Regions from separate parts of the Rhizobium sp. N621 genome, predicted to be linked through region 1. Evidence: predicted binding sites of a transcription regulator. Region 1 holds the regulator's gene; each other region holds the start of a gene.
What was found. The regulator PhoB, encoded in region 1, activates phosphate uptake and scavenging genes when phosphate is short. The targets are predictions, from matches to a motif close to TGTCATNNANCTGTCAT.

Region 2: ppk2 (polyphosphate kinase 2) is a predicted target of PhoB. The motif match lies at 2,868-2,884, and genes of this name have one in related genera.
Region 3: AMK00_RS04820 (DUF47 family protein) is a predicted target of PhoB. The motif match lies at 2,357-2,373, and genes of this name have one in related genera.

What each region holds. Positions count from the first base shown of each region.
Region 1 is NZ_CP013495.1:547,890-561,561, forward strand. It holds gene AMK00_RS02700 (hypothetical protein) at 1-1,130, shown strand, start outside; gene ppk2 (polyphosphate kinase 2) at 1,144-2,025, opposite strand; gene phoR (phosphate regulon sensor histidine kinase PhoR) at 2,268-3,488, shown strand; gene AMK00_RS02715 (substrate-binding domain-containing protein) at 4,048-5,082, shown strand; gene pstC (phosphate ABC transporter permease subunit PstC) at 5,250-6,731, shown strand; gene pstA (phosphate ABC transporter permease PstA) at 6,728-8,050, shown strand; gene pstB (phosphate ABC transporter ATP-binding protein PstB) at 8,065-8,880, shown strand; gene phoU (phosphate signaling complex protein PhoU) at 8,925-9,638, shown strand; gene phoB (phosphate regulon transcriptional regulator PhoB) at 9,799-10,482, shown strand; gene AMK00_RS02745 (GcrA family cell cycle regulator) at 10,843-11,376, opposite strand; gene AMK00_RS02750 (aspartate aminotransferase family protein) at 11,801-13,000, shown strand; gene argF (ornithine carbamoyltransferase) at 13,038-13,672, shown strand, end outside.
Region 2 is NZ_CP013496.1:275,291-280,478, forward strand. It holds gene AMK00_RS22505 (ABC transporter ATP-binding protein) at 1-1,044, shown strand, start outside; gene AMK00_RS22510 (GMC oxidoreductase) at 1,129-2,781, shown strand; gene ppk2 (polyphosphate kinase 2) at 2,936-3,850, shown strand; gene AMK00_RS22520 (hypothetical protein) at 4,003-4,200, shown strand; gene AMK00_RS22525 (aldo/keto reductase family oxidoreductase) at 4,329-5,188, opposite strand, start outside.
Region 3 is NZ_CP013495.1:990,772-995,959, reverse strand. It holds gene tldD (metalloprotease TldD) at 1-1,162, shown strand, start outside; gene AMK00_RS04830 (GNAT family N-acetyltransferase) at 1,179-1,670, shown strand; gene AMK00_RS04825 (NUDIX hydrolase) at 1,703-2,200, opposite strand; gene AMK00_RS04820 (DUF47 family protein) at 2,461-3,102, shown strand; gene AMK00_RS04815 (inorganic phosphate transporter) at 3,102-4,115, shown strand; gene AMK00_RS04810 (pyrophosphatase) at 4,132-4,437, opposite strand; gene AMK00_RS04805 (D-alanyl-D-alanine carboxypeptidase family protein) at 4,512-5,188, opposite strand, start outside.

The DNA of each region.
Region 1 (13,672 bases):
GAGCGAGGATCTACCAATCGGCCCGCCAGGCGCTGGAAGCCGGCCTGCGCAAGCAGGATATCACCGATGCCGAGGCCGTGGCCCATCATCGCCATCGCCTGGAAACCACCATCCACGCCATCGAAAGCGAGGAGCGAGACCGTCTTCACCCGCGCCAGAGACCGCCGGAAGTGCCGGTGCCGCCTGTTGTCGATATGCCGCCGCCCGCTCACCGAGGGGATGTGGCCGATATCGACAGCCTGATCGACAGCCCGGTGGCGGCCGGCGAAATCCGTGCTCCCGAAGTGATCATGCACCGCAGCGACGAGTCGAGGCTCGACGATGTGCATGCGAGCACTGCCGATCATCTCTCCGCCGCCCCGGTTGGCGACGAGCGGCTGCAGCGCGGCCAGCGCGCCGCCAACATGGATTTCCGTCCGGAGCGGGCGGCCGGCCGCCGCAAGCCGCGCAAGTTCTTTTCGAGGCTTCTCGTCTGGTGCGTGCTGCTCGCCTTCATCGGCATCGGCGCCTGGTGGGCCTATACGTCGGGCCTGCTCCTGACGGCGGTCGAGCGCGACACCAGCGTCGCCAATCCGCCGGCCAGCACCCAGCCGGAGGATTTCACCGGCAACGACGACAGCGCCGGCAATGCCGCCACCCATACCGATCAGCCGGTAACCATCGATCCGCAGAACAGTTTTTCGGCCGATTGGATCCCGGTGTTCAAGCCCGACGAGACCGACAAGATCAAGAGCGGCCCGCAGGCGCGCACCGAAAACATCACCGAGAATGACGGCCCTGCCGTGCGCCTGATTTCCGAAAGCGGTGCGGCTGACGGCAATATTTCGGTCAGTGTTCCCGCCTCTGTGCTGCAGCAGCTTGCCGGCAAATCCTCGACCATCGCGCTGACGCTGCAATCGACCACCGACGAGCCGACGCAGGTGACAGTCGAATGCGATTTCCAGTCGCTGGGCAATTGCGCCCGCCATCGCTTCAGCGTCACGCGCGAGAAGTCGGATGCGCTGCTGCAGGTGAAGTTCGACCGCTCGCTCGCCCCGAATTCGCCGGGCACCCTTGTGATCAACAGCGATCTCGACGGCAAGGCGCGCGGCATCAACCTCTTCGCCATCCGCATCCTGCCGGGGCAGTGACGCGGCAGGCGATCTATTTCAGGAAGCCGGGGCCCGAGCCGATGATCTCCTTATCGATCTCGCCGAGCGCCGCTTTATCCTTGCCGTCATAGTCCATCCTGTTGAGCATGTGACGAATGAGCTGCAGACGCGCACGCCGCTTGTCGTTGGCGCGGATGACAGTCCATGGCGCGAAATCGCTATGGGTTTCCCTCAGCATGCGGTCGCGTTTTTCGCTGTAATCGGCCCATTTCGTCAACGCCGCGACATCCATCGACGACAGCTTCCAGACTTTCAGCGGATCGTGCCTGCGATCGTGGAAACGCTTGAGCTGCATCTCGCGGCCGATATCGAGATAGAATTTGAAGAAGAAGATCCCCTCATGGGCAATGATCTTTTCGAGCTGCGGCGCCTGTTTGAGGAAGCCTTCATATTGCTGCGGCGTGCAGAAACCCATGACCGGCTCGACGCCGGCGCGGTTGTACCAGGAGCGGTCGAACAGCACGAATTCGCCTGCGGTCGGGAACTGTGCGACATAACGCTGGAAATACCATTGCCCCTGCTCGCGCTCGGTCGGCTTGGCGAGCGCGACGACGCGGGCAAGGCGCGGGTTCATATGTGCGGAGGAGGCCGAGATCGCGCCGCCCTTGCCTGCCGCGTCGCGCCCCTCGAACAGCGCCATCACCCGCTTGCCGGTCGCCTGCAGCCAGAACTGCACCTTGACGAGTTCGACCTGCAGTTTTGTGAGCTGCTCCAGATAATCCTCCTCGTTGAGTTTCTTCTTGTAGGGAAATTCGCCGGATTCCAGCGCGTGGTCGTCCACCCAGTCCGGCAGGACCGGATCGTCGACGTCGAAGATGCGCTTCTTGCCGCGGATATCGAGCTCCACGGCCCTGCTTTCGACAGCCTCGCCCATATGCTCCTCCTGCGCTGGTGGTCCTCTGGCCGCAGGCGAACATATTTGCCGTTGAAAATCAAATCTTTCGCTTTTGGCCGGTGATTTTTCTTGAAGCTTGCGCTGCAGTCTTTCGCTTGAGCGGCGCCAGCCGAAAACTTCTGTCATGAATTGCCGCTATCAGGCAGAGTTCAATATAAAGAAAAACGAATCGACGCCGCGAGGCCCAGTTGCAAGACGAAACCCCCTGGAGAAAAAGCCTGCTGGCGCGCATCCGGCGTGAACGGCCGGTACTGCTTGCGGCCATCCTCAGCGCGCTAGCCGCCCTTGCCGCCGGGATGAACAAGTGGGTCGTGCTCGTTCTCCTGCTCGTCATGATCTTGACCGCGCTGTTCAATGAGGCGCCGGTCCTCAAGGCGGAACCCGTCGAGCCGGTGGAGGCGGGGCCGGAAACGCCGCCGAGCCGCCTGCCTGAGATTTCCGCCACGCTCGCCGGCCTCGATATTCCCGTCATGGTGCTGTCGGACGACGCTTCGGTGCTGTTCCAGAACCGCGCCGCCGAAAAGGCCTTCGGCGAGGTGGCGCTCGGCGCCCACATATCGGCCCGGCTGCGCTCGCCCGGCGTGCTCGATATGGTGCGCGAAACCATCGCCACCAATGCGCCGAACCAGATCGAGCATGCCGAGCGGCTGCCGTCCGAGCGCGTCTATATCGTCCGCAGCGCGCCTGTCGAATTCCGGGCCGACGGAGAGCCGGAGCGGTTTTTCATCCTGTCCTTCCGCGATATATCGGAGGTCCGCCGCATCGACCGCATGCGCTCGGATTTCGTCGCCAATGCCAGCCATGAGCTGCGCACGCCGCTTGCCTCGCTGCGCGGCTTCATCGAGACCATCCAGGGGCCGGCGAGGAACGATCAGAAGGCGCAGGCACAGTTCCTGGGCATCATGCTTGATCAGGCCACCCGCATGAGCCGGCTGGTCGACGACCTCTTGTCGCTCTCCCGCCTGGAGCTGAAATCGCACATCGCGCCGGATGAAAAGGTCGATCTGGTGCCGCTGCTCGGCCATGTCCGCGACTCGCTGGTGCCGCTGGCCAGAGATGTCGGCGTCGACATCAACCTGCATCTGCCCGATGGCAAGGTCGAGGTGCTGGGAGACCGCGACGAGCTTGTCCAGGTTTTCGAGAACCTGATGGAGAATGCCTGCAAATACGGCCAGGAAGGCAAGATCGTCGATGTCTGGCTGAAGAACGGCGCCGGCGGGCCGGTGGAGGTCAGCATCGTTGACAAGGGGCCGGGCATTCCGGCCGAGCACGTGCCGCGTCTGACGGAACGCTTCTATCGCGTCAGCATCGAGGACAGCCGCTCGAAAAAAGGCACCGGCCTCGGCCTCGCCATCGTCAAACACATCCTGACCCGCCACCGCGCCCGGCTGATAGTCAAGTCCGAAGTCGGCAAGGGGACCGATTTTACGGTGCGCTTCTGATATTTGTTGTCCCTTCCGGACGAGGATCGAACGGTTGCGGCATGTCCCTTCTCCCCTCGGGGAGAAGGTGGCCCGAAGGGTCGGATGAGGGGGCCACACCGACATCCTTTTTAAGTAATTCACCTATTCAACACGCCGATGGTCGAGACGATGTTGGCGCAGTCTAAACTCGCATGAGGCTCATTGGAAGGATCTGCGTCACTGGCCCCCTCATCCGCCCTACGGGCACCTTCTCCCCGCTGGGGAGAAGAGGGAGTCGAGAGGTCGCGGCGCACCCCTTTCGCCTTTGTTGCGGGCATCCAGCAACCAACGGGCTATCTGTGAAGGTTTTACAACGTTAAGTCGCTCTGCGGTCCGAGCTTTTCCATCCGCCGACGTAATCAGTCGGATCCTGTATAATTTATCATTTAAAGACAACAACTTAACCTGTCACAAATGTTTCACCGATTTGACATAAAAGGACGGTGCTTACAGCGCTAAGAGAGTCCCGCCGATGAAAAATGGCACTGCGGGGGCCTCTTTAGGCCGCACTCACACAAGCCCAATGCGGGAGATTTTAATGAACACCTTCAAGCTCACCGTTGCCGCGCTCGCTGCAACTGCTGCTTTCGCTGGCGCAGCCGTCGCCCGCGACCAGATCCAGATCGCTGGTTCGTCCACCGTCCTGCCTTACGCCAAGATCGTTGCCGAGTCCTTCGGCGAGACCTTCACCAACTTCAAGACGCCGGTCGTCGAATCCGGCGGCACGGGCGCTGGTCTGAAGGAATTCTGCAAGGGCGTTGGTGAAGACACCATCGACATCGCAAACGCTTCGCGTCCGATCAACAAGAACGAAGCCGAAGCCTGCAAGGCTGCCGGCGTGACCGACATCCAGGAAGTCAAGATCGGTTATGACGGCATCGTCTTCGCAACCGACTCGTCCAACCCCGATGTCGCTTACGTTCCGGCCGACATCTACAAGGCTCTTGCAGCCCAGGTCGTCGTCGACGGCAAGCTCGTCGCCAACCCCTACAAGAAGTGGTCGGAAGTCAACCCGAAGCTCCCGGCTGTTGATATCGCTGCCTACATTCCGGGCGAAAAGCACGGCACCCGCGAAGTCTTCGAACAGAACGTTCTCGCCGCCGGCTGCAAGGCTTCCGGCGCCCTCGACGTCATCGCCAAGGAAATCTCCGACAAGGCTGCCCAGGGCAAGGCTTGCGTCGCAGTCCGCAAGGACGGCGCTGCCGTCGACATCGACGGCGACTATCCGGAAACCCTGGCTCGCATCGCCGCCAACAAGACCGGCGTCGGCGTATTCGGCCTTTCCTTCTATGAAAACAACGCCGACAAGCTGAAGGTCGCCAGCGTGAACGGTATCGTTCCGTCCACCGAAACGATCGCCAACGGCACCTATCCGGTTTCCCGCCCGCTGTTCTTCTACGTCAAGAAGGCACATCTCGGCGCCGTTCCGGGCCTGAAGGAATATGTCAACTTCTTCGTATCCGACCAGATGATCGGCCCCGACGGCCCGCTGGCTGAATACGGCCTCGTTGCCGCTCCGGATGCCGAGCGCGATGCGATCCGCAAGGACGTCGAAGCCGGTAAGGCTATGTAATGACTTTGCCGGCGCGGTGCTTCAAACACCGCGCCGGCATCGTTTATGTCCCTGCGTGCCGGTCTTTCCGCTGCAGGGTTGAATTCCTTCTCCATGATTGGAAGCCGAAGGCAGGCTGTTGAAGCCGCCGCGCTTTTTTGGGGGCCACGGGCCTGGGGACGTAACGAATGAGCACATCCGTCATACTTCTGTGCCTTGTGGTGATCGGCGCCGCCGCCTATCTGGTCGCGCGCAGCCGTGCCACGGCCCTTGCCGGAGGCAGGTCCTCCGCACTGCATTCCCGGCCGGCCTATTACGGCGCCTATGCCGCGATCTGGGCCGTTCTTCCGGCCCTCATCGTTCTCTGCGTCTGGCTCTCGGTCAGCCCCGGTATCATTCAGTCCTCGGTGCGCGGCACTTTCCCCGCCGACGTCAAGGCCCAGGCCGCAGTCGAGCAGGATCTGAGCTATTCGATGGTGGCGACGATCGCGCGCGGCCTGACGATGCTGACTTCCGACGAAGCCGCCGCGGTCGCAAACGATCCGGCCGCCCTGCAGGCCAAACTCAGTGAGAAGGGTGTGCCGCTCGCCGGCCAGCCGCAGCCTTACATGGTCGAGGCCGCCAAGAAACTCAACGCCATGAGCCTGACGAGCCGCATGGCCATGACCGCGGTCGTCTTCATTCTGGCCGTTGCCGGCGCCTTCTACGCGCTGCGTGCCATTGCGCCCCGCTTCCGCGCCCGCAATCGCGTCGAGCGCGTCATGCTCTGGGGCTTGCTGCTCGCCTCCTCGATCGCCATCCTGACGACCGTCGGCATCGTGCTGTCGATGCTGTCGGAAGCCACGCGCTTCTTTGCCGTCGTTCCCGCCGGCGAGTTCTTCTTCGGCACGGTCTGGGATCCGCGCTTTGCCGGCGCCGGCAGCTCCTCCTTCGGCCAGTTCGGCCTGATCCCGCTGTTGCTCGGCACGCTCTACATCGGCTTGGTCGCCATGCTGGTCGCAGTGCCGGTTGGGCTCTTTGCCGCCATCTACATGGCCGAGTACGCCTCGCCGAAGCTGCGCGGGGTCGCCAAGCCGCTTCTCGAAGTGCTGGCCGGCATTCCGACGATCGTCTACGGCTTCTTCGCCCTCGTCACCGTCGGTCCGTTCCTGCGCGATTTCTCGGCGCAGATCAGCGGCCTGCTCTCCGGCAACTATTCGAACTTCATCCAGGCGCAGAGTGTTCTGACGGCCGGCATCGTCATGGGCATCATGCTGATCCCCTACGTCTCCTCGCTGTCGGACGACATCATCACCGCCGTGCCGCGGGCCCTGCGTGACGGTTCGCTCGGTCTCGGCGCCACACGCTCCGAAACCATCAAGAAGGTGGTGCTGCCGGCAGCCCTTCCCGGCATCGTCGGCGCGCTGCTGATGACCGCCTCGCGCGCCATCGGCGAAACCATGATCGTCGTGCTGGCCGCCGGTGTCGCCGCCCGCATTCAGATCAACCCCTTCGAGCCGATGACGACGGTGACCGTCAAGATTGTCAACCAGCTGACGGGCGACCTCGAGTTCACCTCGCCGCAGACGCTGGTTGCCTTTGCCCTCGGCATCACCCTGTTCTGCATCACGCTTTGCCTCAATATCTACGCGCTCTACATCGTGCGCAAATACCGGGAGCAGTACGAATGACGGATATTGTTTCTCCCACCCAAGGTGTTACCGTTTCCAAGGCGCCCGCCCGCCGCGATATCGGCATCAAGCGCCGCTACGCCGCCGAGCGCCGCTTCCAGGCCTATGGCATCGCCGCTATCACCTTCGGTCTCGTCTTCCTCTTCATTCTGCTGTGGACGGTGATCGGCAAGGGCTACACCGCTTTCCAGCAGACGGCGATCACCCTGCCGATCGAATTCTCCGAGAAGACGATCGACCCCAGCAACAAGCGTGCGACCGACCCTTCGGTGCTGATCACCGCCAATTACCCGGTTCTGCTGCGCGACGCGATCGTCAAACAGCTGAATATCAATGCCTCAAGCAAGCCTAACGTGCGCGATGCATCCGCCATGCTTTCCAAGAGTGCGCCGATCCAGCTGCGCGACATGGTCGTCGCCGATCCCTCGCTGATCGGCAAGACGGTCAATGTCTCGCTGCTCGCCGACGCCAATATCGACAGCGCCAACAAGGGCCAGATCGATCTCACCGTCGATGAGAAGAACCGCAAGGTCAACGATAAGCAGGTGACCTGGATGAACCAGCTGAAGGCGAGCGGCGCTCTCCAGAAGCAGTTCAATACCGGCTTGTTCGTCAACGGCAACTCCAGCCGTCCGGAGGCTGCCGGCCTCGGCGTCGCCCTGATCGGCTCGCTCTACCTGATGCTGATCGTGCTGGCGCTGTCGCTGCCGATCGGGGTTGCCGCCTCGATCTATCTCGAGGAGTTCGCGCCGAAGAACAGGCTGACGGACCTGATCGAGGTCAACATCAACAACCTCGCCGCCGTCCCGTCGATCGTCTACGGTCTGCTCGGCCTTTCCGTCTTCATCAACTTCATCGGCCTGCCGCGCTCGGCCTCGCTGGTCGGCGGCCTGGTGCTGACGCTGATGACCCTGCCGACGATCATCATCGCCACCCGCGCCGCACTGCGCGCCGTGCCACCGTCGATCCGCGCCGCAGCCCTCGGCCTCGGCGCCTCGAAGATGCAGATGGTGTTCCACCATGTCCTGCCGCTCGCCATGCCCGGCATCCTCACCGGCACGATCATCGGGCTGGCGCATGCGCTCGGCGAAACCGCGCCGCTGCTCCTGATCGGCATGGTCGCCTTCGTCGCCAATGCGCCGACGACGCCGCTCGATCCCTCGACGGCCCTGCCGGTCCAGGTCTATATGTGGGCGAACGAGGCCGAACGTGCCTTCGTGGAACGTACTTCGGGTGCCATCATCGTCCTGCTCCTGTTCCTGATCGTCATGAACATGGGCGCCATCCTCTTGCGTCGTCGCTTCGAGCGCCGCTGGTAAACGGAGTAGATATCATGAACATGCTGACGGAAGCTGCAGTTGAAAAGGCGCTGGATCAGAAGATGAGCAACGTCCCGTATAAAATGATCGGACAGGATGTCTCCGTATACTACGGCGAGAAGCGTGCGCTTTTCGACGTGAACCTGAACATCCGCGAAAACACCGTAACCGCCCTGATCGGCCCCTCGGGCTGCGGCAAGTCGACTTTCCTGCGAAGCCTCAACCGCATGAACGACACGATCGAGGGGTGCCGCGTCACCGGCAAGATCACGCTCGACAGCGACGACATCTATGATCCGGATATCGACGTCGTCGAACTTCGCGCTCGCGTCGGCATGGTTTTCCAGAAGCCGAACCCGTTCCCGAAGTCGATCTACGAAAACGTCTCCTACGGACCGCGCATCCATGGCCTCGCCAAGTCGAAGGCCGATCTCGACCAGATCGTCGAGACCAGCCTGCAGCGCGCCGGCCTCTGGAACGAGGTCAAGGACCGCGTGCACGAGTCCGGCACCGGCCTCTCCGGCGGTCAGCAGCAGCGCCTGTGCATCGCCCGCGCCGTTGCCGTCAGCCCTGAGGTCATCCTGATGGACGAACCCTGCTCGGCGCTCGACCCGATCGCCACCGCCAAGGTCGAGGAACTGATCCACGAGCTGCGCGAGAACTACACGATCGTCATCGTCACCCACTCCATGCAGCAGGCCGCGCGTGTCTCGCAGCGCACCGCCATGTTCCACCTCGGCAACCTCGTCGAGGAGAACGACACCGACAAGATGTTCACCAACCCGGACGATCCGCGCACCCAGGACTACATCATGGGTCGCTTCGGCTGATTGCGGCAATCCGAAGCCTTCCCGTTATTCGAGGACAAAGCCCCATGGCATCGACACATATTTATTCTGCCTATGATGATGATCTGAAGTTCCTCTCCAGGCGGATTTCCGAAATGGGCGGCCTGGCCGAGCAGATGGTCGCCGAATCCGTCCGGGCGCTGGTCAACGGCGATACGGCGCTGGCGCAGAAGGTCATCTCCGACGATGTGATCCTCGATCACACCGAGCGCGAGATCGGCGACAAGGCGATCGTCACCATCGCCCGCCGCCAGCCGATGGCCGCCGACCTGCGCGAAATCATGGGTTCGATCCGCATCGCCGCCGACCTCGAACGCGTCGGCGACCTCGGCAAGAACACCGCCAAGCGCGTCATCGCCGTGCAGAGCACCGGCGTTCCGCGCAAGCTCGCCCGCGGTCTCGAGCACCTGTCCGAGCTGGCGCTCGTCCAGCTCAAGGAAGTGCTCGACGTCTATACGACGCGCGCCGCCGACAAGGCGACCGCCATCCGCGAGCGCGACAACGAGATCGATGCGATGTACACCTCGCTGTTCCGCGAGCTCTTGACCTACATGATGGAAGATCCGCGCAACATCACGAGCTGCACGCATCTGCTCTTCTGCGCCAAGAACATCGAGCGCATCGGCGACCATGCCACCAACATCGCCGAGACGATCTACTACATGGCGACGGGCGCCCAGCCGGAAGGCGATCGTCCGAAGGATGACAGCGCCAACACCGTCGGCGCCGCGACGGAATAATCGTTCCGAACGAGCCGCCCGAGCCCGCCGCCCGGACCAGTCACTTGCGTGCGCGCCCGTTCGGGGCGCGCAAAGAGGTCGCAGCCAATTTCTGAATTTGCGCAGGACGCCTGGTTAAATCGTCCCGGTTTAAGGCTTGTGCGCGAGGAGACGGACACGCATGATCCCGAGAGTCGCAGTTGTTGAAGACGAGGAAGCGCTCAGCGTGCTCCTTCGCTATAATCTCGAAGCGGAAGGCTTTGAAGTCGATACCATCCTGCGCGGCGACGAGGCCGAAATCAGGCTTCAGGAGCGCACGCCCGATCTCCTCATCCTCGACTGGATGTTGCCCGGCGTCTCCGGCATCGAACTCTGCCGGCGCCTGCGCATGCGGCCGGAAACCGAGCGGCTGCCGATCATCATGCTGACGGCGCGCGGCGAGGAGAGCGAGCGGGTGCGCGGACTGTCCACCGGCGCCGACGATTATGTCGTCAAGCCCTTCTCGACCCCCGAACTCGTCGCCCGCGTCAAGGCGATGCTGCGTCGGGCCCGTCCCGAGGTGCTGTCCTCGGTGTTGAAATGCGGCGATATCGAACTCGACCGCGAAACCCATCGCGTTCATCGCAAGAGCCGCGAAGTCCGCCTCGGCCCGACCGAATTCCGCCTGTTGGAATTCCTGATGTCGTCGCCGGGCCGCGTCTTCTCGCGCTCGCAGCTGCTCGACGGCGTCTGGGGCCACGACATCTATGTCGATGAACGCACCGTCGACGTCCATGTCGGCCGCCTGCGCAAGGCGCTGAATTTCTCCAACATGCAGGACGTCATCCGCACCGTCCGCGGCGCCGGCTATTCGATGGAGGCCTGAGGCTGAGGGAGTGTGTGGTCGGCGTTCCCGCCGGTGCAGCCTTTCCCAGGCCCTTCATTGCACCGGCGCGGCGTATGAGCGGGCACCACCTCACCTCTGTCATCCAGGCACCACCTCTCCTCTCCGTCATCCCAGGGCTTGACCCTGGGATCCATGCGGCTGGCGCTGCGGGAGGAGCGATGGCATTCAAATGCAGGGAAATTATCGAAGCCGAGTGCCTGGTCGTGGATCCCAGGGTCAAGCCCTGGGATGACGGAATGCGTGGTCGGCTTTGCTGCCAAACACAAAGGTCGCTTCCCCACTCTAATCACAAAAAACGGGCTGCTCGGCCCGTTTCTCACTCTCGACGATGTCGCCCGCTCAGCTGACGCGCGCTGCCGCCCGGCGGCGTTCGTTGATCGGCTGATAGGCAAGCTTCTGATGATAGCTGCAATAGGGCGAATTGTCAGGGGATTCGCAGCCGCAGAAGTGGAAATCGTCCTTCAGCGGATCGCCGACCGGCCATTTGCAGGTGCGTTCGGTCAGTTCCGTCAGGCCGAGGCGGCGGGAAATCGGCACGACCACGTTGCCCTTCGGCACGTATTCCATTTCCTCGACCGTTTCGATCTCGATCTCTTCCTTCAGCATCGTTGCGCCCTGCTGGCGGGTAACGGTGCGGGTGGTGATCCGGGAGGCGTAGTTCGGCGCGCGCGGCGCCGATGTCTGGCGCTTCGGCGTGCGCGCCGCCGTCGCCGTGCCGCCGGCCTTGGCACGACCCGGCAGGTTCAGCCGGTGCACCTTGCCGATAACGGCGTTTCGGCTCACGCCGCCAAGCTGCGCAGCAATCTGGCTGGCGCTCAGTCCCTCGGCCCAAAGCTTCTTGAGTTTCTCGACCCGCTCGTCTGTCCAGTTCATGCCCTGTCTCCACCGTTTGCGTTGGTGATGGCAGAATCCCTCACCGTTGTCCCGGAAGCCTCCGAAACAAGAAACGCTTGATCAATTTTGGTGACTAGTTCCGCCGCATGCAGTCTAGTAATTGAACTTTAACCTAGTGTGAGGCTGACTCCGTGACAAGAGTCGCGGGAATCCGGATGAATCGAATTTCAAGTTTTCCCCAACTTGCTTCCTCTGCGTGTCATTTCTGCAATAATGCCTGTTGAAGGCCGAAAGTGCCCCTGTACAAGCTTGCTGCATACGCTAAGGCCGCAGTTTTGTTGACATTGCAGCGCGAAAAGGAAATAGTACCGCTCGCCGCCGAAAGGCGGCATTTTTGATTTTTCGGACCTGGTTTCGTTAGCCGGAGTCCGTGCAGGACAACACTGAACGGGAGACCCGCGCCATGGCTGAAGCCGCGCCGCTTTATGACACCTATTCTCGCGCCCCGCTGCGGTTCGAGCGAGGCGAGGGCGTATGGCTGATCACCGAGAGCGGCGAGCGTTATCTCGATTTCGGCGCCGGTGTCGCCGTCACCTCCGTCGGCCACGGCAACCCGCATGTGGTCGCGGCGCTGAAGGAGCAGGCGGATAAGGTCTGGCACCTCTCCAACATCTATGAGATCCCCGGCCAGGAGCGTCTGGCCAAGCGCCTGACGGACGCCACCTTCGCCGATAAGGTGTTCTTCACCAATTCGGGCGCCGAGGCGCTCGAATGCGCCATCAAGACGGCGCGCCGCTATCAGTTTTCCAAGGGCCATCCCGAGCGCTTCCACATCGTCACCTTCGAAGGCGCCTTCCATGGGCGCACGCTTGCGACGATCGCCGCCGGCGGCCAGGAAAAATATCTCGAAGGCTTCGGCCCCAAGACGCCGGGCTTCGATCAGGTGCCGTTCGGCGACATCGAAGCGGTACGCGCCGCGATCACCGATGCGACGGCGGCAATCCTCATCGAGCCGGTGCAGGGCGAGGGCGGCGTGCGTCCCGCCACGACCGAGTTCATGAAGGCGCTGCGCCAGATCTGCGACGACAAAGGCCTGCTGCTGATCCTCGACGAGGTGCAGACCGGCGTCGGCCGCACCGGCAAGCTCTTCGCCCATGAATGGTCCGGCATCACACCCGACATCATGGCCGTCGCCAAGGGCATCGGCGGCGGTTTCCCGCTCGGCGCCTGCCTTGCGACCGCTGAGGCCGCCTCCGGCATGAAGGCCGGCACCCATGGTTCGACCTATGGCGGCAATCCGCTGGCCATGGCCGTCGGCGGCGCCGTGCTCGATGTCATCCTCGCCGACGGCTTCCTCCAGCATGTGCGCGACGTGGCGCTTGTCTTCCGTCAGGGGCTGGCCTCGTTGAAGGACCGTTATCCCGATGTGATCGAGGATATCAGGGGCGAGGGCCTGCTGCTCGGCGTCAAGGCGGCCGTCACCTCGGCCGAGTTGCTGCAGGCGATCCGCGCCGCGCATCTGCTCGGCGTGCCGGCCGGCGACAATGTTATCCGCCTTCTCCCGCCGCTCGTCGTCACCGCCGAGGAAGCCCGCGAGGGTCTCGCCCGCCTCGAACGCGCCGCCGAGAGCATCCGCGCCGCCAAGATCAAGAAGACGGCTTGAAGGGATTGGCGCTTTCGGGCGCACGACAGGTAAGAACATGGCTCCTAAACATTTCCTCGATCTTTCGGCCGTCACATCGGCCGACCTCAGAACCATCATGAACGACGCGCTCGCCCGCAAGCAGGCCTTCAAGGCCGGCCAGGGCGACAAGCCGCTCGCCGGCAAGATGCTGGCGATGATCTTCGAGAAGCCGTCGACGCGTACCCGCGTCTCTTTCGACGTCGGCATGCGCCAGCTCGGCGGCGAAACCCTGTTCCTGTCGGGTACCGAAATGCAGCTCGGCCGCGCCGAGACGATCGGCGACACCGCCAAGGTTCTGTCGCGTTACGTCGACGCGATCATGATCCGCACCACCGAGCATTCGCGCCTGCTGGAGCTTGCCGAACATGCGACCGTGCCTGTGATCAACGCCCTGACGGACGATACCCATCCCTGCCAGATCATGGCCGATATCATGACCTTCGAGGAGCATCGCGGCCCGATCAAAGGCAAGACCATCGCCTGGACCGGCGACGGCAACAATGTGTTGCATTCGCTGGTCGAAGGCGCCGCGCGTTTCGGCTACCGCATGAACATGGCCGTACCCCTTGGTTCGGAGCCTAAGGATCACTATCTGAACTGGGCCCGCAATGAGGGCGCCGAAATCATGCTCTGCCATGATGCCGACCGTGC
Region 2 (5,188 bases), on a different replicon from region 1:
TATGGCCACCATACGGTGATCGAGAAGATGTCGATCGACGTCGCGCCCCGCGAGTTCCTGGTGCTGCTCGGCCCTTCCGGCTGCGGCAAGTCCACGCTTTTGAACGCTATTGCCGGCCTGCAGGACATTACGGCGGGCGAGGTGTGGATCTCCGGCAGGAACGTCAGCTGGGAGGAGCCGAAGGATCGCGGCATCGGCATGGTCTTCCAGTCCTACGCGCTCTATCCGCGCATGTCGGTGCGCAAGAACCTCTCCTTCGGGCTCCGTGTCGCCGGCCTGCCCAAGGCCGAGATCGAAGCGCGCGTCGCGCGCACCGCCGCCCTCCTCCACCTCGAGACGCTGCTCGATCGGCGCCCTGCCGCACTATCAGGCGGTCAGCGCCAGCGCGTCGCCATCGGCCGGGCGCTGGTGCGGGAGGTGGATGTGTTCCTCTTCGACGAACCGCTGTCGAATCTCGACGCCAAGCTGCGCAACGAATTGCGCGTCGAGATCAAAAAGCTGCATCAGAGCCTCGGCAATACCATGATCTATGTGACTCATGATCAGGTCGAAGCGCTGACGCTCGCCGATCGAATCGCCATCATGCGCGACGGCGTGATCCAGCAGCTTTCCTCGCCGGCGGAGATCTACCGCCGTCCGGCCAACCTCTTCGTCGCCGGCTTCATCGGTGCTCCGGCGATGAATTTCATCGAGGGCCGGATCGAACGCGACGGCGCCTCGCCGGTCTTCCGGAGCAACGGGCTGGTCGTCGATCTCTCGGGATATGCTTTCCGGGCCGCGACGGCGGAAGGGCCTGTTACGTTAGGAGTTCGCCCTGAGCACCTTGTGCTCAAGGGGGCGGTAAGCGGGCTGCCCACCATTCCTGGCCGCGTTTCCGTCGTCGAGCCGATGGGATCGGATACCGTCGTCTGGTTCGACTGGGCGGAGCAAAGCCTTTCGCTTCGTTTCATGGGCGACGTCGACCTCAAGCCCGGCGATGCCGTGGCTCCAGGTCTCGATATCACCAAGGCGTCGCTCTTCGCTGCCGATGGGTCGCGGCTTTGACGCGCCATCCCTTTGCTTTCCCGCAATTTCGCATGCGCTTTGCGCTGCTTTGAGGAATTGCCCAGGACAGGATTTGAAAAAGACATGTCTGAGATCGTTTATGATGCGCTGGTGATCGGCTCCGGCGCGGCGGGTTCCTTCGCCGTCAAAGAACTCACGGCTCAGGGGCTGTCGGTGCTGCTGCTCGAGGCCGGCCCCGCCGTCGAGCCGAAGGATTTCGACCCGGCGCGCAAGAAGGCGCCGGCAAGTAGTATCAATATCTGGGAGCGCGCACGTGCCACCCTGAAGGGCCAGCCGATCCAGGCGCGGGCGGCCTTCTTTACCGAACGCTTCAGCCACTTCTTCGTCAACGACCGCAAGAACCCTTATACGACGCCGAAAGGTGAGCCCTTTCTCTGGATTCGCGGCCGCCAGGGCGGCGGGCGTCTGCACAGTTTCGGCCGCGTGCTGCTGCGCTGGACCGACGATGATTTCAAAATCCGATCGCGCACCGGAAAGGGCGTGGACTGGCCGGTTTCCTATGACGAGCTCACGCCGTTCTACGAAGAGGTGGAGGCCTATCTCGGGCTCTACGGCAACAAGGATGATGTGCCGACCTTGCCGGACGGCCTCTATGCGAAGCCGGCCAACCTGACGCCGGCAGAACAGATCTTCAAGCAGGCAGTGGAAAGCCGATGGCCGGAGAGGCGCGTCGTCTCCTGGCGCTATATCGCGCCGGACGCCGAACGCATGCCGCGACCGCTGCGGGAGGCAAAGGCGACCGGCCGGCTGACGGTCCGCTACGACGCCGTCGTCCGTCGCATCACCACCGACGGAGAAACCGGCCGCGCCACCGGCGCGGAATTCATCGATCGCAATACGGGGAAGGTTTCGACGGCGCATGCCGCGACGGTAGTGCTCTCCGCCTCGCCGATCGAGAGCGTGCGGCTGCTGCTGAATTCGGCATCGGCAAGACATCCTGACGGGCTCGGAAACAGCTCGGGCGCGTTAGGACGCTATTTCATGGATCAGCTTCCATGCCTCGCTTTCGGCTCCTTTTCCAAGGCGAAGGGTTGGGCCGCTGACGATTCCGCTCCCGTCGATCCCTTCTACAATCCGTCCGGTGGGATCTTCATCCCGCGTTTCGGCGAGGGTGACGCCGCCCGCGGCGATTTCGACTATCAGGGCAGCGTCGGCAGGGCACCGGTGTCAGAGGAGGCCGATGCGCGTCTCGCCTTCTTCGGCTTCGGCCGCATGCTGCCCTATGCCGACAATCGCATTACCCTGGATGCCAAGCGAAAGGATGCCTGGAACATTCCGGTGCCGCACATTCGCTGTGTCATGCAGGAAGAGGAGCAGGCGCTGCTTCGCCGGCAGGAGGAAACGTTGATCGCCATGATCAGGGAGGTCGGCGGCGATCTTGAATTCATCGGCTCTCCCCGCGGCCTCAAGGAGATGGGCAGGGGCGCCTTTCCCGACGCCGATGTCTTCAGCCGCTTCATGTTCCGCAAATGGTTCCGCAAGACCATGTGCATGGGCGCGGCAATCCATGAAACCGGCGGCGCGCGCATGGGCGAAAGCCCGGAAGCTTCCGTGCTCAATTCCTACAACCAGCTCTGGGATGCCGCGAACGTCATTGTTACCGACGCCAGCGCCTTCCCGGGCAGCGGCATCGCCGGCACGACGCTCACCGTCATGGCGCTGACGATCCGCGCCTGCCGCAACCTTGTCGAGCGCTACAGGACGGGACTGCTCTAGACACGCCTTCGCCTCGGTGCGACCGGCGTCGAAACGATCTCCGGCATACGGAATGACGAAAGAAGCGAACAAGTGAACGAGCTTGGGGTTATCCAACCGTCACACAAAGTTTGCAGTGGCATGCTCCTGTCAGATGAGCAGGAAGGAAAAGCCCATGTCTAAAATACATCAGGACCAGCTCAGCCGGATAAAGGCCGAAATCGCCGACAGCTTCGATGAGGAGCTGGAAATGCAGATGGAGGAAGACCGGCTGGACGATCTGGTCGTCGAAGGAATGACCGAACCGGCGGAGCAGACGCTCGATCGAAGGATCTATTTCCGCGAGCTGTTCCGGCTGCAGCATGAGCTGGTGCGGCTGCAGGATTGGGTCCAGTACAAGCAATTGAAAGTGGTCGTGCTCTTCGAAGGCCGGGATTCGGCCGGCAAGGGCGGCGCGATCAAGCGCGTGACCCAAAGGCTCAACCCGCGCGTCTGCCGGACGGTGGCCCTGCCTGCGCCGACCGAACGGGAGCGCCATCAATGGTATTTCCAGCGTTATGTCCCGCATCTTCCCACCGCCGGCGAGATCGTGCTCTTCGACCGCAGCTGGTACAACCGCGCCGGCGTCGAGCGCGTGATGGGGTTCTGCACCCCTGACGAACTCGAGGAGTTCTTCCGCTCGGTGCCCGAATTCGAACGGATGCTCGTCCGTTCCGGCATCGTCCTGATCAAATACTGGTTCTCGATCACCGACGAGGAACAGGAATTCCGCTTCAAGATGCGCATCCACGATCCGCTGAAGCAGTGGAAGCTTTCGCCGATGGACATGGAAAGCCGCATCCACTGGGAGGAATATACCAAGGCCAAGGAAGAAATGCTGGCGCGCACACACACCAAGGAGGCGCCGTGGTGGGTGGTGCAGGCCGTCGACAAGAAGCGGGCGCGGCTGAACTGCATCGCCCATCTTCTCGACCAGATTCCCTATGAGGATGTCCCGAAGCCTGAGATTCAGCTGCCGGATCGTATCCGCCATGCCGACTACATCAGGGCGCCGGTTCCGCCTGAAATGCACGTACCGGAGCGCTATTGAAAGCATAGCCGCAACAAGTCGGCTGCCGAAGCGTTGAAACCGAGACCGCATGGTCACTGGACCGTGCGGTCAATGCGTGTTTCCCAACGGCTGCATCGTGAAGTATAAAGACTGGGCGTCCCATCGGCCGATAATACGGAGATGACAGGAGGTTGGTCACGACGGGTTTTTGGAGATTAATCGTTCAGGAGATTGTGCTCTCGGCGATTCTGGCGGCCGGCGCTGTCCTCGGCCTTCCCAAGCTTACCGATCCGAACACCAGTGCCAATTATCCGTTGGCAATCGTGGTTTTTCTGGCGATGTCAGGAGCCTTGGTGGCTTATGAGCTTCTGACACGGAAGCCTTCCTGATGCTCTCGTTTACCGGCCCGTTGGCGCAGCCAACAAGGTGCGGCCGACCTGCAGATTGCGCTACCACGTCCGGCAAGATCGCCACGCCGCGCGAGAACACGGCGTAACGATCGCACCACCGGCAGGCGTCAGGCCGCGATGTCAGCCATATGGTTCAGTTCCTCGACGGCATCATCCGGCAGCGCCAATCCGGCGGCGGCGAGATTCTCCCTGAGATGGCCGAGCGAGGCCGTGCCTGGGATCAACAGGATATTGGGTGCGCGGCGCAACAGCCATGCGAGCGCCACCTGCATCGGCGTGGCACTCAGGCGTGCGGCGACATTGGAGAGCGTGGACGATTGTAGCGGCGTAAATCCGCCGAGCGGAAAGAACGGTACATAGGCGGTGCCCCGACGGGCAAGATCGTCGATCAATCGGTCGTCGTTCCGATGCGCCAGATTGTACTGGTTTTGCACACAGACGATCTCGGTGATCCCGCGGCCTTCGGCGACCTGGCGCGACGTGGCGTTGCTCAAGCCGACGTGGCGGACGAGACCCCGGCGCTGGAGATCGGCAAGCACCGTCAGGGGTGCTTCTATAGAGCCTTCGGCAGGGCCATGCACGTCGAACATAATCCTGAGGTTGACGACGTCAAGCACGTCAAGGCCGAGATTACGGAGGTTGTCTTGTACTGCCTCGGTCAGCTCATCGCGCGAGAAAGCCGGAATCCAGGACCCGTCCGTGCCGCGCCTTGCGCCGACCTTGGTGACGATGACGAGATCATCGCGATAGGGATGGAGGGCTTCGCGGATGATCTGGTTGGTGATGTGCGGACCGTAGAAATCGCTGGTGTCGATGTGATTGACACCGCTTGCGACCGCCTCGCGCAGCACCGCAAGCGCGGCGTCATGATCCCTGGGCGGGCCGAACACGCCGGGCCCGGCGAGCTGCATGGCCCCATAGCCAAGTCGCCTCACCTTGTGGTCGCCGAGATTGAATGTGCCAGACT
Region 3 (5,188 bases), 440 kb from region 1:
GGCGGCCGATGCGGTCGGCGCGGTGACGCGCGGCTATTCCGGCACCTATGCCGCCGCTCCCCAGGGCACCAACAAGAAATTCTACGGCGACCAGAATCCCATCGGCCAGCCGAGCTTCGAGGAGAAGGTCAAGGTCCTGCAGGACATCGACGCCTATCTCAGAGGCAAGGACGACAAGGTGCGGCAGGTCACTGCCTCGGTGGCGGCGAGCTGGCAGGTCGTCGACATCCTGCGCGCCGACGGCCATCGTGTCCGCGACATCCGGCCGATGACGCGCGTCAATATTTCCGTCGTGGTCGGTGAAGGCGAGCGGCAGGAGAGCGGCTCCTACGGCAGCGGCGGGCGCATCGGCTTCGGCGATTTCATCGCCGAGGGCAGCTGGCAATACGGCGCCGACGAGGCGCTGCGCCAGGCGCTCGTCAATCTGGAAGCCATCGATGCGCCGGCCGGCACCATGGATGTCGTTCTCGGTTCCGGCTGGCCGGGGGTTATGCTGCACGAGGCCGTCGGCCACGGGCTGGAAGGCGATTTCAACCGCAAGAAGACGTCGGCCTTTGCCGGGCTTCTCGGCCAGATCGTCGCCGCTCCCGGCGTTACCGTCGTCGACGATGGTACGATCGACAACCGCCGCGGCTCGATCACCATCGACGACGAGGGCACGCCGTCCGGCTACAATGTGCTGATCGAAAACGGCAAGCTCGTCGGCTACATGCAGGACCGGCAGAATGCCCGGTTGATGGGCATGGCGCCCACCGGCAACGGCCGCCGCCAGGGCTATGCCCATGTGCCGATGCCGCGCATGACCAATACCTATATGCTCGGCGGCGACAAGACGCCGGATGAAATCATCGCCTCGGTGAAGAAGGGCATCTATGCCGTCTCCTTCGGCGGTGGCCAGGTCGACATCACCTCGGGCAAATTCGTCTTCGGCTGCACCGAGGCCTATCTCATCGAGAACGGCAAAGTCGGCGCACCGATCAAGGGCGCCATGCTGATCGGCAACGGCCCGGATGCGATGAAGCGGGTGTCGATGATCGGCAACGACATGAAGCTCGATACCGGCATCGGCAATTGCGGCAAGGCCGGCCAATGGGTTCCGGTCGGCGTCGGCCAGCCGCATCTGCGCATGGATCAGATCACCGTCGGCGGCACGCAGACCTGAGGCTGAGGATTTCATGATGGCAGAGATCGAAATCAGACCTTTTGCCGCCGGCGATGCCGATGACGTGCTGTCGGTGATCCTGCCGATCCAGCGCGAGGAGTTCGGCATCGACATCACAGCCGATGCCCAGCCGGATCTCAGGGTCATCCCGGATTTCTATCAGTCCGGCAAAGGTGAGTTCTGGGTCGCCGTCAAGGACGGCGCGATTGTCGGCACGCTTGGGCTGAAGGACATCGGCAACAACCAGGCGGCACTGCGCAAGATGTTCGTCGCCGCCGAGGTTCGCGGCCGCGAACACGGCGTGGCGGCGCGGCTTCTCGAGCGTCTGTTCGATCACGCCAGAGATGCCGGCCTTACCGATATCTTCCTCGGCACGACGGACAAATTCGTCGCCGCCCATCGCTTCTACGAGAAGAACGGCTTTACCGAGATCGCCAAGGGCGCCCTGCCCCGCTCGTTTCCGCTGATGGCGGTGGACAGCAAGTTCTATCGCTATAAGGTCGGCTGACGAAAGAGCTGGAGCCATCCCGACATTCGGCATCACGCTTTAGGCGGCCTCACCACCGCTCTTTCAACCTTGCCGAGCAAGCTTTTCAGTTCGGGCTCGTGGACGAGAGCCGCGGCTTCGAGCGGCGGGAGCCATCGACTGTTTCGTTGTTTTTCCTCCGGAAACTTCTCGTCGATTTTGTCGGCTTGCAAGAGATGGACCTGAACGACGGAAGGAACGCGCTCCCCGTTGGCCAGCGTCTTGATATAGGTGTAGAAGCCAAAGGGGCGCTTCCTGGCCTTACCCTTCACCCCGGCCTCCTCCCAAGCCTCGCGCTCGGCAACCTGGTGGGGTGCGAGCTTCGCAATAGGCCAGCCCTTGGGAATGATCCAGCGGCCGCTGTCGCGCGACGTGATCAGGAGGATCTCAACCAAGTTGTCGCCGACTTTTCGATAGCAGATCGCCGCAAACTGCTCGATTGCTTCCCCCTTTAAGAGCTGATCGGTCGCGCCTGCCAGCCGGCCAAGATAGGATCTAGCTTTCTTCGGCATTGGCTTCAGCCGCCGCGGGCCGGCCATCATTGGTGGCGGAAGCCGCGGCAATCTCCTGAGCGATAGATCAAGCGTGAAAAAGAAGCTTGAGACGCTGAACAAGGTTCGGGGCGCCGCCAATGTTCCTCAACTATATCTCTACTTCACGGGCGGCGCTGTCGCAAATCTGTCATAAACTGAAATTCACCCCTATCTCTTCAATGGGATACGGTTTAGGACGGCTTGCGCATATAGCGCAGACCAAAGATCACGAGGTATTCATGCTGGGTTGGTTTCGAAAGTTGATGCCGCGCGAAGACCGGTTCTTCGTCCTTTTCGAACAACATTCCAGAACGATCGTCGACGCCGCACAGGCTCTGGACAGGTTGCTGTCGGGAATAGAGATCGATCGTCAATGCGAAACGATCGTGCGGCTGGAAGATCAGGCCGACGATATAACGCGCGAAGTCATGCAGGCCGTCCGGCGGAGCTTCATCACACCTTTCGATCGCGGAGATATCAAGGATCTCATCCAATCCATGGATGATGCGATCGACATGATGCACAAGACCGTCAAAACCATCCGGCTCTTCGAGCAGACCAGCTTCGACCCGGGGATGCAGGAGATGGGCAAGACCGTTGTGGAGGCTGCCAATCTCATTGCCGAGGCCATTCCCTTGCTTGATCGCATAAGCGCCAATGCGCCGCGGCTTTCTGCCATCGTCGAGCAGGTCACGCGGGTGGAAGGGCGCTCCGACGAGCTGCACGAGCAGGGGCTCAAGGATCTGTTTCGCCGGCACGGCGCCGGCAATGCAATGGCCTATATGATCGGCAGCGAGATCTACGGCGAGCTGGAGAAGGTGGTCGACCGTTTCGAGGACGTCGCCAACGAGATCAGCGGCATCGTGATCGAGAATGTCTGATGGATGCCGCCCTCGCACTTCCGCTTCTTGTCGGCCTGATCGGCGTCGCGCTGCTGTTCGATTTTCTCAATGGCCTGCATGATGCGGCCAACTCGATCGCGACAATCGTCTCGACACGGGTCCTGAGGCCGCAATATGCGGTCTTCTGGGCGGCATTCTTCAATTTCATCGCCTTTCTGTTCTTCGGCCTGCATGTCGCCGAGACGCTCGGGACCGGCATCATCGACCCGGCGATCGTCACACCGCAGGTGATTTTCGCGGCCCTGATCGGCGCCATCGTCTGGAATGTCGTGACCTGGATCTTCGGCATTCCCTCCAGTTCATCCCATGCGCTCGTCGGCGGGCTGGTCGGTGCGGGCCTTGCCAAAACCGGCTTGAGCTCGATCGTCTGGAGCGGGCTTCTCAAGACTGCCGCCGCCATCGTCATGTCGCCGATGATCGGCTTTCTCCTGGCACTGTTCCTGATCCTCGCCGTGACCTGGACCTTCATCCGGCAAACACCCTTTGCAGTCGATCGGTCCTTCCGTTTCCTGCAATTCGTGTCGGCGTCGCTCTATTCGCTCGGCCACGGCGGCAATGACGCCCAGAAGACCATGGGCATCATTGCCGTGCTTCTTTACTCGCAGGGCTATCTCGGTGGCAGCTTCCACGTGCCGCTCTGGGTGGTGATTTCATGCCAGGCGGCGATGGCGCTCGGCACCTTGTTCGGCGGCTGGCGTATCGTCCATACGATGGGCTCGAAGATCACCCGGCTGAACCCGATGCAAGGATTCTGCGCCGAAACGGGCGGTGCCTTGACGCTGTTCGGCGCCACCTGGCTCGGCATCCCCGTTTCGACCACCCATACCATTACGGGCGCCATCATCGGCGTCGGCGCCGCCCGGCGCGTGTCCGCCGTCAGGTGGGGACTTGCCGGCAACATCGTGATCGCATGGATCATCACCCTGCCGGCCGCGGCGATAATATCGGCGCTTTCCTTTTGGCTGGTGACCGGCTTGAGCAAAATCTTCTGATGTCGCTCCCGATTTCTTACCTGCTCGGCTGAAACCGCCACTTCCGCTCGATCGCGGCGGCGAGGTCGATGTCGTTACGGCGAGCAAACAGCATGAGGTGACCGAGCAGGTCGGCAGTCTCGTCTGCCAGCTCGCGCCTGATATCCTCAGGAGAGCGGCCCTTCGCGCGGCCCCGACCGGTCAGCCGGTTCCAGGCCTGGGTGAGCTCTCCCATTTCCTCCTGCAGTTTCAACAGGAACCAGTCGGCATCTCGCTCGATGCCATTGGCGGCGACATGGGCAGAGGAAGCGGCTTCGAACTGGTCGGCGAGACGGCGCAGCATCAATGTTCTCCTTTTGTTTATGGAGGAGACGCTGATTCCCGCTACTTGTCCAGAGTGGAATATGGCGGCCGCGATTAGCTCTGATCGGGCAGCAGCATGCAATCATAGGAACGCTGTTTCAGCGCATCGCAGGCGGAGGCGGCGGCGTCCCTGCTGGCGAAACCGACGAAGCGGGCGCGATAGATCCTGTTCGCCCCCTGCCCGACAGCCTCGGTATAGGGTGAGGCGGAGACCAGCGGCGCGCCGCCTTCCGACTGTGCCTGGGCAAGAAGCGCCCGCGCCGCATCGGCGCTCGGCGCCGCTGAAATCTGGATCTGCCAGGTTCCGTCGGCTTTCTCGGCCGAAGCCTTGCCGGTCTTGCCGGCATTCAGGATCTCGTCCATCGCGACAGGACGCTCCAGCGGCACGACGGCGTCATCGGCATAAGCCAGGCTCTTCGCTGCGAGATCTTCGTCAGGGCGCGGCGCGTTCGCCGGCACCGGAACATCGGAAGCCTCGGCGGCGGACGCGACTTCGACCGGCTCCCCGGCGCCGACGCTCGCCATCAGCCTGGCGCCGCCGGATGACGAGGCGCGGCCGAGATAGCGGTCGAGCAGCGCTTCCATCCTGGCGTCGCGGCTGCGGGCGGTGCGGCCGCCGAGCACGACGCCGACGACGCGGCGGTTGCCGTCCCTGACGGCACTGACGAGGTTGAAGCCGGAGGCGTTGGTATAGCCCGTCTTGATGCCGTCCATGCCCTGGTAGCGGTACA